2 regions of the Kocuria sp. APC 4018 genome follow, and region 2 is predicted to be linked to the other one. Evidence: predicted binding sites of a transcription regulator. Region 2 holds the regulator's gene; the other holds the start of a gene.
What was found. Region 2 encodes LexA, which represses DNA repair genes until DNA is damaged. Its sites were predicted from a motif close to TCGAACANNTGTTCGA; they were not measured.

Region 1 (6,683 bases), on a different contig from region 2:
CCGAGCCTGTCGCCGCGGCGAACCGTGTCCCCGCACCGGCGGCTCGGCGAGCACCTGCGGCACCGCAGGGCCCTCTGGGCGGTGCTGGGGCGTGCCCCGGTGTGACAGGGCACGGGGCGCGCTCGGTATCATGGCAGTCAATCCACCACCGCGTCCGGCCCGAGCACGGCCGGACGCACTCTTTCGAGGAGGTCATCCATGTCAGGTCACTCCAAGTGGGCCACGACCAAGCACAAGAAGGCGGCGATCGACGCCAAGCGCGCCAAGGCGTTCGCCAAGTACATCAAGGGCATCGAGGTCGCGGCGCGCATGGGCGGCGCGGACACCTCCGGCAACCCGGCGCTCGAGCTCGCGGTGTCCAAGGCCAAGAAGAACTCCGTGCCGAACGACAACATCGACCGTGCGATCAAGCGCGGAGCGGGCCTGACCGGCGAGACGATCGACTACACCGAGATCCTCTACGAGGCCCGCGGCCCGCAGGGCACCGCGCTGTACATCGAATGCCTGACGGACAACAAGAACCGCGCGGCCTCCGAGGTGCGCGTGGCCGTGACCCGTCACGGCGGCACCATGGCGGACTCCGGCTCGGTGGCGTACCTCTTCGAGCGCAAGGGCGTGGTGGAGGTGGCCAAGACGGACGGCCTCACCGAGGACGACGTCCTGATGGCCGTGCTCGACGCCGGCGCGGACGAGGTCCTGGACGAGTCGGACGTGTTCGAGGTGGTCAGCGAGGCCACGGACCTGCCCGCGATCCGCGCGGCGCTGGACGAGGCCGGTCTGGAGTACAACAACGACGACCCCCAGTTCCGGGCCACCATGAGCGTGGACCTGGACGCGGAGGGCGCCCGGAAGTTCCTCAAGCTCGCGGACGCGGTCGAGGAACTGGACGACGTGCAGAACGTCTACTCCAACGCGAACATCCCCGCGGACGTGATGGCCCAGCTCGAGGACGACGAGTAGGCCCGTGGCCCGTCCGCAGGCGGCAGGCTCCCAGCGCGTGCTCGCGGTGGACCCCGGTCTCACCCGGTGCGGCTTCGCCGTGGTGGACATGTCCGCCCAGCGCACGGGCACGTTCGTGCACGTGCAGGTGAGCGGCTCGCGCGCCCACGAGGCGCTCGAGCACCGTGTGCTGACCATCATGGAGGCCGCGGACGAGCTCATGGAGCGCTTCCGCCCGGACGTGGTGGCGGTGGAGCGCGTGTTCGCGCAGAACAACGCGCCCACGGTCGTGGGCACCGCCCAGGCCACCGGCGTGGTCATCGCGGCGGCGGCCCGGCGCGGCATCCCGGTCGCGTGGCACACCCCCTCCGAGGTCAAGGCCGCGGTCACCGGGGACGGCTCCGCGGACAAGGAGTCCGTGAACCGGATGGTCGTGCGCATCCTGAAACTGGACGCCCCGCCCCGCCCGGCCGACGCCGCGGACGCGCTCGCGCTGGCCGTGTGCCACGGCTGGCGCGGCGGGGTGGCAGGGATGAACGCGGTGGCGGCCACCTCCACCCACTCCGGGTCCCGTCCGTCACGGTCCACCGGCACCACCGGTACCACCGCGCTGACACCGGCCCAGCAGGCGTGGCGCCGGGCGGAGTCGGCCTCGCGTGCTCCGGGGGCCCGCGGCGGCAGCCCCGCACGGGGCAAACGCGGCTGAGAGGGGCGCGCGGCAGACTCCATCGGCCTATCCGCGGTCGAGCGGGACCGCCGCCGGCTGCACCGTTCTCGCCTGCCACGGTGCCCCACGGGTGGCGGTGGTCCACGCCCCGTTGCACTGTCCCCCCGCCGTGGCGCCCCCGTTGGTACAGTGGCCCAGAACCGTTCGCACACGTGTTCGAATCCGACGCGGCACTTGCCGCGCCCGAGCGCCGGGGCAGCCGCCCCCGCACCACCCAGCCCCCGGAACCGGTGGGCGCACGAGCCCGGCCCCGGCCGGGAGAGGGGAGCAGTCGTGATTGCCTCGGTGACCGGTGAGGTGGCCTTCGTGGGCGCCACCCTGGCCGTGGTGGAGGTCTCGGGCTTCGGCATCGAGGTCCACGCGAGCCCGCACACCCTGTCCGGTCTGCGGGTGGGAGCCACCACGCGGCTGCACACCGCCTACATCGCCCGAAAGGACGAGGCCCCGCTGCTGTTCGGCTTCGCCCAGGCGGACGAGAAGGAGATCTTCTCGGTCATGCTGGGAGTCTCCGGCGTGGGGCCGCGCACCGCGCTCGCCGCCGTCTCCGTGCTCGGGCCCGACGACGCCCGCCGGGCCATCGCGGCCGGGGACGACAAGGCGTTCACGGCCGTGCCGGGCATCGGGCCGAAGTCCGCGCGGCGGATCGTGCTGGAGCTCGCGGACAAGCTCGTGCTCCCCGAACCTCCCGTGCAACAGGCTTCCCAGCCGCAGATGCCGGTGTGGCGGGACCAGGTGGTCGATGCCCTCACGGGCTTGGGGTGGAACGAGAAGGACGCCGTCCGCGGCATCGAGGACGCCCTGCAGACCCAGCCCGAGCTCGGTGACTCCGGCAACTTGGCCGAGATCCTGCGCGCCGTCCTGTCCTGGCTCGGTACCTCCAAGGGCACCACGCACGCGCCCACCGGGAGGCGCTGAGCATGGCTGTGGAGGAGCGCGGGGCCGCGGGGCGGCAGCGCCTCGTGGGCGCCGAGGGGGACTACGACGACCAGCAGCTGGAGGCGTCGCTGCGGCCGGGCACGCTGGACGACTTCGTGGGGCAGAAGCGTGTGCGCGCGCAGCTCTCGCTGGTGCTCGAGGCGTCCAAGCTGCGCGGGCGCACCGCGGACCACGTGCTGCTCTCCGGTCCGCCGGGTCTGGGCAAGACCACCCTGGCGATGATCATCGCGGAGGAGCTGGAGGTCCCGTTGCGGATCTCCTCGGGCCCCGCCATCCAGCACGCGGGGGACCTCGCGGCCATCCTCTCCTCCCTGACCCACGGGGAGGTGCTCTTCCTGGACGAGATCCACCGGATGTCCCGCCCGGCGGAGGAGATGCTCTACATGGCCATGGAGGACTTCCGCGTGGACATCGTGGTGGGCAAGGGCGCCGGCGCCACCTCCATTCCCCTGGACCTGCCACCCTTCACGCTGGTGGGCGCCACCACCCGTGCCGGTCTGCTGCCCGGACCGCTGCGGGACCGCTTCGGTTTCACCGGGCACCTGGAGTTCTACTCGGTCCCGGAGCTCGAGCTCGTGCTGCGCCGCTCCGCGGGGCTGCTGGACCTCACCATGACCTCCGAGGCCTTCACGGAAGTGGCTTCGCGCTCGCGCGGCACCCCCCGCATCGCCAACCGGCTGCTGCGCCGCGTGCGGGACTGGGCACTCGTGCACGGTGTGGAGCGCATCGACGCCCGCGCCGCCGGGGCCGCGCTGGACATGTACGAGGTGGACGCCCGCGGGCTGGACCGGCTGGACCGCAACGTGCTCTCAGCGCTGGTGGGCAAGTTCAACGGCGGCCCGGTGGGCCTGTCCACGCTGGCCATTGCGGTGGGGGAGGAGACCGAGACCGTGGAGACGGTCGCCGAACCCTTCCTGGTCCGTGAGGGCCTGCTCGGCCGCACGCCCCGGGGCAGGATCGCCATGGCCGCGGCGTGGGAGCACCTGGACCTGGAGGTTCCCGAGCACGCCGCGTTCAAGGATCCCTCCCTGAGGTCCGCGCTCGCCGCAGACCCGTCACCGGGAGATGCATCCAGCGGGTGACCAGATCCATCCCCTAAGCTGGGAGGAATTCGTGTGTGGGCCCGTATCGGCACCGGTGTGTCCCGGGGTCCGTGCACCCGAGTCCCTCATCCCTCGACAGATCGGATTCTCCGTGACCATCCTCGCAGAGACCCAGCAGGCAGCCACCGGCGGCGGGAGTGCCTGGTTCCTTCCCGTCATGCTCCTGGCCATGGTGCTGCTGCTGTGGCTGCCCATGCGGCGACAGAAGAAGGCCCAGGCCGAGATGAAGACCAAGCAGGCCAGCATGGGCCCCGGCACACAGGTGATGACGAGCTTCGGGCTGTTCGGCACCCTGCACGAGATGGACCGCGAGAACAACAAGGCCGTCCTGGAGATTGCCCCGGGCCAGCTCGTGACCGTCCACTCGCAGACCGTGACCACCGTGGTGGACGAGACCCCGGAGACGGACTCCGCAGAGCACCACGCCGCCCAGCTCCCCGCCGACGGCTCCACCGCCGCACACGCCGAGCAGGACGCCGTTTCCACCCACGGCACCGCGGCCGAGCACGACGCCCCGATGCACGACGACCCGACCCGCGGCACCTCCTCCCACGGTGACGTCACAGGCGGCTCCGCTCCCACGGTTGACGGCGTGGACCGCACCGAGCCCGGGAACGGGACCGACCCCCGCGGCCGCGGCGAGCACGGCAACCCCACCATCTGACATCCCCCCGATGAGAGACGGGCCGAGGACCTCGGCCCGTTTCTCATGTGGTGGCCGGCGTGCGCGTCCGGTCACGGTCTCCTCGAAGGACGGCAATGGCAGCACAGAAGAAGAGCTCGGAGACCTCGGAGTCTCCGAAGGCCTCGACGTCATCCCGGCGGCGGCGCAAGGGCTCCGCCGAGGACTCCGGCTCCGCCCGGAAGTCCACGTCGTCACCCCGGACCAGGAAGCCCCGCACCGGGGCCGCCGCGGCGGCGGCCAGGGCCCGCGGGTCCCTCGTGGCCCTGGTGGCGGTCATCGCCCTGCTGGCCGGGCTGCTGGTGTACGGCGTCACGACCGACCGCACCGGCTGGGCCCCCAAGCTCGCCCTCGACCTCGAGGGCGGCACGCAGATGGTGCTCACGCCGTCCCTGCAGGGGGAGCAGGCGGGGCAGGAGATCACCCAGGAGCAGCTGGACCAGGCGGTGGAGATCATCCGCCAGCGCGTGGACGGCGCGGGTGTCTCCGAGGCGGAGATCACCACCCAGTCCGGCAACAACATCGTGGTGTCCCTGCCGGGCACGCCGTCCGCGGAGACCCGTGAGCTCATCCAGACCTCGGCGCAGATGGCGTTCCGGCCGGTCATCGTCACGGGCCCGGGGGAGGCCACCCCCAAGGAGCAGCGCACGGACCCCAAGGACGTGCCCAAGGCCAAGTCGGCCCCCGAGAATTCCTCGGACCCCCGCTGGATCACCCCCGAGCTGTTCGCCCAGTACGAGGCCCTCGACTGCAGCGCACCCCAGCCGCAGAAGGAGCGGGAGACCCAGCCGCAGGACAAGGCCACCGTGGCGTGCGATCCCCAGGGCAACGCCAAGTACATCCTGGGCCCGGTGGAGATCCCCGGCACGGACATCGACGACGCCTCCTACGGCCCGGCCACGAACTCGCAGGGCAACGCCACGGGCGGCTACGCGGTGAACCTCCAGTTCAACGAGCAGGGCACCGAGACGTTCAAGCAGCTCTCGGAGCGGCTCTACGGCTACGGCCAGGGCGGCCAGCAGGACCCCCGCTCGCAGTTCGCGATCGTCCTGGACGGCTCGGTGGTCTCCGCGCCCACCATGAACTCCGTGATCTCCGACGGCAAGGCCCAGATCACGGGTGACTTCACCGAGGACGAGGCCAAGTTCCTGTCCGAGCAGCTGAAGTACGGCGCGCTGCCCGTCTCCTTCACGATCGAGTCGGAGCAGCAGGTCTCCGCGACCCTGGGCAGCAACCAGCTGCAGATGGGCATCATCGCCGGTCTGATCGGCCTGGCGCTGGTCTGCATCTACTCGCTGTTCCAGTACCGCTGGCTGGGCCTCGTGACCATCGCCTCGCTCGTGGTGGCCGGTGTCATCACCTACCTCGCCATCACTCTGCTGGGCTGGGGCGCCAACTACCGGCTGTCCCTGGCCGGCGTGGCGGGCCTCGTGGTCGCGATCGGTCAGACGGCGGACTCGTTCATCGTGTACTTCGAGCGCATCCGCGACGAGATCCGGGCCGGGCGCACCATTCCCGCGGCCGTGGACCACGGCTGGCAGCGGGCCCGTCAGACGGTCCTCGCCTCCAAGGCCGTGAACCTGCTGGCCGCGGTGGTGCTGTACTTCGTGGCCGTGGGCAACGTGCGCGGCTTCGCGTTCACCCTGGGCCTGACGGCCATCGCGGACCTCATGGTCGTGTTCCTGTTCACCCACCCCGTGATGGTGCTGCTGGCACGCACCCGGTACTTCGGATCGGGCGCCAAGAACTCGGGGCTCGACCCCGAGGCCCTCGACGCCGTGCCGCTGTACCGCGGCGCCGGCAGGATTCGCACGCCGGAGGACTCGGACGGTCTCACGATCGCCGAACGACGCCGCCGCGCTGCCCAGCAGAGCAGCGGCACGGAGACCGCCGCGCACCCCACCACCGACGGCACGGAACCGCGCGACGGCGCCGCGAGCGCGAGTGGTGCGGGCAGCGGCACCGGGGCCGGCGCGCCCACGGCTGATGCGGCGTCGCCCACCGAGGACACCGACCGGGCGGGTTCCTCCGCCGTTCGCACCGACCCCCAGGAGGACCAGCGATGAGCAACCGTCTCGCGCGTTTCGGCAACGACCTGCACAGTGGTCGCACGTCCTACCCCTTCGTGCAGAAGCGTGGTCTCTGGCTGGCTGTGAGCCTCGCCCTGGTCGTGGTCTCCATCCTGATTCCCGTGGTCAAGGGCGGCTTCAACCTGGGCATCGACTTCACGGGCGGGTCCGAGTTCACGGTCTCCGGTGTGGAGAACCCGGACGTCTCCGTGGGGGAGCGCGCCGTG
Region 2 (6,683 bases):
GGTCTGTGCCCTGCGGATCCGGCACGGTGCGCAGCAGCGCCGCTGTCCCCTTGTCCAGGTCCCCGGGGGAAAACACGCCGGCGGCGGTCACCACGTCCACGTGCCGACCTCGCAGCTCCACGCCGATACGGCGCCTCTTCTCCGGCAGCGACGGATTGGAGACGAAGTAGTGGGGGACGGGGTGTTCGGCGGCCATGGCTCCACATGGTAGTGCCCACGGAGTCGTGTCGCCGCCCGGCGCTAGACTGGGCCAACCCGTCACCAGCACAGATCAAGGAACCATGACTGACTCTCTTCCGCCCCGGAACCACGCCTCGGAACCCTCCGAGCGTTCCGGCGAACTGTCCGCCTCGGAACTCGAGGACGTGGTCTCGCGCGTCCTGGCGCGCGCCCGGTCCCGCAACGAGCCCACCGTCACTCAGGACGACGACGCCGCCGCGCCCCGCGCGGGCCACGAGCGTCTCGGACGGGCCCGGGAGCTCGTGGACGAGGAGGACACCTACGTCCCCTCCGACGGGGACCAGCAGGACCTCGCCGAGCGCCACGCGCTGCGGCGCGTGGCCGGACTGTCCACCGAGCTCGAGGACGTCACCGAGGTCGAGTACCGGCAGCTGCGCCTGGAGCGAGTGGTGCTCGCCGGTCTGTACTCCAGCGGCACACTCGCGGACGCGGAGAACTCCCTGCGGGAACTCGCCGCGCTCGCCGAGACCGCGGGCTCCGAGGTCATGGACGGCATGCTGCAGCGGCGCGTGAACCCGGATCCGGGCACGTACCTGGGCTCCGGCAAGGCCCTTGAGCTCAAGGACGTGGTGGCCGCCACCGGTGCGGACACGGTCATCGTGGACGCCGAGCTCGCCCCCTCCCAGCGGCGCGCGCTCGAGGACGTGGTCAAGGTCAAGGTCATCGACCGCACCGGTCTGATCCTGGACATCTTCGCGCAGCACGCGAAGTCCAAGGAGGGCAAGGCCCAGGTGGAGCTCGCCCAGCTGGAGTACATGCTCCCGCGACTGCGCGGCTGGGGCGAGTCCCTGTCCCGCCAGGCCGGCGGCCGGGCGGCGTCGGGCGAGGGCATCGGCAGCCGTGGACCCGGTGAGACCAAGATCGAGCTGGACCGCCGTCGCATCCGTCAGCGGATGGCCAAGCTGCGCCGGGAGATCGCGGCCATGAAGCCCGCCCGGGAGACCAAGCGGCTGAACCGCAAGCGCAACTCGGTGCCCTCCGTGGCGATCGCGGGCTATACCAACGCCGGGAAGTCCTCCCTGCTGAACCGGCTCACGGACGCCGGTGTGCTCGTGGAGAACGCCCTGTTCGCCACCCTGGACCCCACGGTGCGCAAGGCGCAGACCCCGGACGGCATCGGCTACACCCTGGCGGACACCGTGGGCTTCGTGCGGTCCCTTCCCACGCAGCTCGTCGAGGCGTTCCGCTCCACGCTCGAGGAGGTCGCGGACGCGGACGTCATCGTGCACGTGGTCGACGCCTCCCACCCGGATCCGGAGGGTCAGCTCAAGGCCGTGCGGGACGTTCTCACGGACGTGGGGGCCAACGACATCCCCGAGATCGTGGCCCTGAACAAGGCGGACATCGCGGATCCCGTGGTGCTCGCCCGGCTGCGCAACCACGAGAGTCCCTCCGTGGCGGTCTCGGCGCGCACGGGAGAGGGCATCGAGGAGCTGCAGCGGCTGATCTCCGGTGCCATCCCACGGCCCGACCACGAGCTGGACCTCCTGGTCCCGTACACCCACGGGGAAGTGGTGTCACGGCTCCACGCCCAGGACGCGGAGATCCTCAGCACCGAGCACACCCCCGAGGGCACACGCCTGCACGTGCGGGTGCGCGAAGACCTGGTGGACGACCTCGAGCGCTACCTCAGTGCCCCCCACACCCCTGCCGGGGACGAGGCCCAGGGGCGGGAGCAGGCGCAGGACTCGCAGGGCGCATGAGCGCACCGTTCATCGACGAGACCGGCAAGGACGTCTCGGAGGTCCGCCCGGAGTCCCTCCCCGGTGGCGCGGACGCCCTCGAGCTGCTCGACGCCGCCGTCACCGCCCTCGGGGGGCAGCGGCGGGACGGTCAGCGCTTCATGGCGGCCAAGGTGGCCGAGGCCCTGCAGACACGCCGCCACCTGCTGGTGCAGGCGGGCACGGGCACGGGCAAGTCGCTCGCCTATCTGGTTCCCGCGCTGGTCCACGCCAGGACCTCGGACAAGCCGGTGGTGGTGGCCACGGCCACCCTGGCTCTGCAGTCGCAGATCACCGGCCGCGACGTGCCGCGCCTGCTCGACGCGCTGGAGGACGAGCTCGACGACCGCCCGGACGTGGCCCTGCTCAAGGGGCGCTCCAACTACGCGTGCCTGCACAAGGTGGAGGGCGGGTACCCCGAGGACGATGACGCCGCTCTGTTCAGCGCTCCGGTCGGAGGCTCCGGCGGCGTGGGAACGGACCGCCCTCTCGGAGGGCTGGCGCAGCAGGTTCTCCGCCTGCGCGAGTGGGTCGAGACCACCGAGAGCGGGGACCGGGACGACATCCAGCCGGGGGTCTCGGACGCCGCGTGGCGCCAGGTTTCCGTGACGGCCAAGGAGTGCCTGGGCCGCAAGTGCCCGCTCGTGGAGCAGTGCTTCGCGGAACGTGCCCGCGCTCAGGCGGGTGAGGCGGACATCGTCATCACCAACCACGCTCTCCTCGCGATCAACGCCTTCGAGGGTCTCGCGGTGCTCCCGGAGCACGACGTCGTCATCGTGGACGAGGCGCACGAGCTGCGCGACCGGGTCACCGGCGCGGTCACGGCATCGTTGTCAGCGGCGGCAGTGCGCGCGGCGAGCACCGCCGTCCGCAAGCACACGGCGGCCTCCAGCGATGCGCTGGAACGAGCCGCGCAGGCCTTCGACAAGGCGTTCGACGACGAGGACTCAGGTCTGCTGCCCCGGGGATTCACCGAGGAGCAGGTCTACGCGGTGCGGGGGATCCAGGACGCCGCCCGCACGGGACTCAGCGACACCAAGGGCGAGTCCAAGGGAGAGGACGCCGGACGGCACGCCGCGCGCTCGCGGCTCTCGGAGCTTCTGGACACCTCCGAGCGCATGCTCGGGGCGGACACCGCGCACGACGTCCTGTGGGTTTCGCGCGTGGGCCGGTGGAGCCCCACGGAGGGGTACGTGGGCACCTCGGCGGGAGAGCCTGCCACGCTCAACATTGCGCCCCTGAGCGTGGCGGGGCCCCTGCGCGAGGGCCTCTTCGACGGCCGCACGGTGGTGCTCACCTCCGCGACACTGGCCGTGGGGTCGTGCTTCTCGTCGGTCGCAGGGTCCCTCGGCCTGCAGGGCCCGGGGGCGCCGCTCTGGCGGGGCGTGGACGTGGGAAGCCCCTTCGACTACCGCCGCCAGGGGATCCTCTACGTGGCCAAGCACCTTCCCAAGCCCGGGAGGGGCGTCTCGGAGGAGCAGCTGGGCGAGCTGCTCGAGCTGCTGGAGGCGTCCGGAGGCGGAGCGCTCGGGCTGTTCTCCTCACGGCGCGCGGCGGAGGACGCCGCAGAGGCGTTGCGGGAGCGGACCGAGCTGCCCATCCTGTGCCAGGGGGACGCCTCGTTGCCCTCACTCGTCAAGGAGTTCACGGACGATCCCGCGGCCAGTCTGTTCGGCACCATGAGCCTGTGGCAGGGGGTGGACGTCCCGGGACAGTCCTGCCGGCTGGTGGTGATCGACAGGATCCCGTTCCCCCGCCCCGACGATCCGCTGGGCACCGCCCGCACCCGTGCCGCCGAGCGCGCCGGGGGCAACGGCTTCATGACGGTGTCCGCCTCGCACGCGGCTGTTCGGCTTGCCCAGGGCGCGGGACGGCTGATCCGTGCGAGCGGGGACAAGGGTGTGGTGGCGGTTCTGGACTCCCGCCTTGCGACGGCCCGCTACGGGTCCTTCCTTGCCCGGTCGCTGCCCCCGCTGTGGCCCACCACGGACAAGTCCACCGTGCTGGGGGCGCTGCAGCGGCTGGGCCGGCAGTGAGGTGAGGGCCCCGCGCCGCGGTTACAGGGAGCGCAGAACGGAGACGACCTTGCCCATTACGGTGGCGTGGTCGCCCAGGATGGGTTCGTAGCGGGTGTTCTGCGGCAGGAGCCAGGTGTGGCCGTCGCGCTGCCGGAAGGTCTTCACCGTGGCCTCATCGTCCAGCAGGGCGGCCACGACGTCCCCGTTCTCCGCGGAGTTCTGCTGGCGCACGACCACCCAGTCGCCGTCGCAGATGGCGGCGTCGATCATCGAGTCCCCGGCGACCTTGAGCATGAACAGCTGGCCGTGGCCCACGAACTGCCGCGGCAGCGAGTAGACCTCCTCGACGGACTGCTCGGCGGTGATGGGGCCGCCCGCGGCAATGCGGCCCACCAGGGGGACGGGCACCATGGCGTCGTCCTCGTCCGCGGCGGGTACCGAGCCCAGGGTGGGCGTGAGGGGCGAGACCGTGGCACCGCCGGAGGCTCCACCCTCCTGGGGATCCTCCGTGCCCAGGTGGTGGTCCAGCTCCTGCTGGCTGAGCGGTCGCAGCACCTCCATGGCCCGGGGGCGTCGGGGGTCACGGCGGAGGTACCCCCACTTCTCCAGCTGACCGAGCTGGTGCGTGACGCTCGACAGGGACGCGAGCCCCACGATGTCCCCGATCTCCCGCATGGACGGAGGGTACCCCCGCGTGGCGATCGAGCGCTGCACGGCGCCCAGGATCCTCGCCTGACGGTCCGAGAGTGTTCGAACGGGTCGGCCAGGTGTCTGCTGAGCGGGGGAAGTGGTGCTCACGAGCGGGGTCCTTTCGCCGTGCCGCACAGGGCGTGCCCGGGGGCCGGGCCGCGGACCGCTTATGCGTGTCGGAGACGTGGGGTCGACTGTCACATGTGTGGGGCCAGCTTAACCCGGGTGACCTGCGCATTCAAATATGTGTTCGAAACGGACCTCGACACCGTTCGTACATCCGTGCTAGAACTGTCACCAGACATTCGAAGATGTGTTCTACCCGCTACCGCGGTTCGAACACCGCCGCCCGGTGGGCGGCATCGACCGGAACACCAGGAGGTTGCCATGACCGCTCTCATCATGCCGAGGCCCGTTCGCCGGGCCACCGGGGTACGCGGCCGGTCCAGCATCCGAGCCGGTGTCGCCCGTCAGCTGGACGCCGCCGGCGGGGCAGGGCACGATCTCGGACCGGGGATCATGCGCTTGACCCGCCGCGGCAGACTGCTGCTGATCGGACTGCCCGTGGTCACCGGAGCCGCAGCGCTGCTCGTGGTGGCCGCGGTGTTCCTGCTGCCGCCCACCGTCAACGCCTCCACGGACCCCGTGGGTGAGCCCGTGACCCAGAGCGTCACGGTGCAGGCCCGGCAGAGTCTGTGGGAGATCGCGGTGGCCGCCGACCCCGACCGCGACCCGCGGGAGGTCATGGACGACATCGCGGAGCTCAACGGCCTCAGCTCGTCCCAGCTCTCGGCCGGCCAGGTCCTCGAAGTTCCGGCCCGGTAGGCCCTGCTGACTCTGCGGCCCCTGCGGGCCCGATAGGATGAACCGGTGAATTCCGCCGCAGATCCTCTGGCCTCCCTCCCGATGCGTGACGACCTGCAGGGGATGTCCCCGTACGGGGCTCCGCAGCTGCAGGTGGAGGTCGCGCTGAACACCAACGAGAACACCCACCCCGTTCCCGACGCCGTCGTGGACGCGATCACGGATCGTGTGCACCTCGTGGCCGGGGCGCTGAACAGGTACCCGGACCGGGACTTCACCGCCCTGCGGAAGGCCCTGGCCTCCTACCTGGGGCACGGCCTCGACGAGCGGAACATCTGGGCGGGCAACGGCTCCAACGAGGTGCTGCAGCAGATCCTCCAGGCCTTCGGGGGACCGGGGCGTTCTCTCCTCAGCTTCGTTCCCACGTACTCCATGTATCCGTTGCTCGCACTGGGAACGGGCACACGGTTCATCGCGGGGGAGCGGGACGCCGACTTCTCCCTCACGGCGGACGCCGCGGCCCGGCAGGTGGCCGAGCACGCGCCCAGCGTGGTGTTCCTGTGCTCGCCCAACAATCCCACGGGGACCGCTCTCGAGCTCGACGTGGTCGATGCCGTGTACCGCGCCGGAGAGACGCACCGCACGGTCGTGGTGGTGGACGAGGCCTACGCCGAGTTCGCCCGCGAGGGAACACCGTCCGCGCTGACCCTGCTCGAGGACCGCCCCCGGCTCATCGTGTCCCGGACCATGAGCAAGGCCTTCGCCCTGGCTGGAGCCCGCCTCGGCTACTTCGCGGCGGCGCCGGAGATCGCGGATGCCATGCGGCTCGTCCGGTTGCCCTACCACCTGTCCTCCGTCACCCAGGCCACCGCGCTGGCGGCACTCGAGCACCACGGTGCGCTGCTGGCCACCGTGGAGGACATCAAGACCCAGCGTGATCGGATCGTGCGGGAACTCACCCGTCTGGGGCTCGCGCCATCGGCGTCGGACTCGAACTTCGTGTTCTTCGACTGCGGCGGAGACGCGCACGCGATGTGGCAGGCCCTCCTGGACGACGGGGTGCTCGTGCGGGACGTGGGGATTCCCGGGCACCTGCGGGTCACCGCCGGCACGGAGCCCGAGACGTCCGCGTTCCTGGACGCTGTGGCGGGGTACCTGTCCGCGCGCTGAGTCACGACGGACCCACGTTCACCGGAGGCCGGAGGCCGGG

Region 1: ruvA (Holliday junction branch migration protein RuvA) is a predicted target of LexA. The motif match lies at 1,811-1,826, and genes of this name have one in related genera.

What each region holds. Positions count from the first base shown of each region.
Region 1 covers NZ_JASDCY010000007.1:5,882-12,564, reverse strand. Annotated here, with positions in the region: gene QL985_RS02355 (YebC/PmpR family DNA-binding transcriptional regulator) at 199-960, shown strand; gene ruvC (crossover junction endodeoxyribonuclease RuvC) at 965-1,645, shown strand; gene ruvA (Holliday junction branch migration protein RuvA) at 1,940-2,581, shown strand; gene ruvB (Holliday junction branch migration DNA helicase RuvB) at 2,584-3,684, shown strand; gene QL985_RS02335 (preprotein translocase subunit YajC) at 3,797-4,369, shown strand; gene secD (protein translocase subunit SecD) at 4,465-6,453, shown strand; gene secF (protein translocase subunit SecF) at 6,450-6,683, shown strand, end outside.
Region 2 covers NZ_JASDCY010000020.1:30,534-37,216, forward strand. Annotated here, with positions in the region: gene QL985_RS05600 (methyltransferase) at 1-196, opposite strand, end outside; gene hflX (GTPase HflX) at 282-1,943, shown strand; gene QL985_RS05610 (ATP-dependent DNA helicase) at 1,940-3,997, shown strand; gene lexA (transcriptional repressor LexA) at 4,019-4,777, opposite strand; gene QL985_RS05620 (LysM peptidoglycan-binding domain-containing protein) at 5,057-5,494, shown strand; gene QL985_RS05625 (histidinol-phosphate transaminase) at 5,540-6,643, shown strand.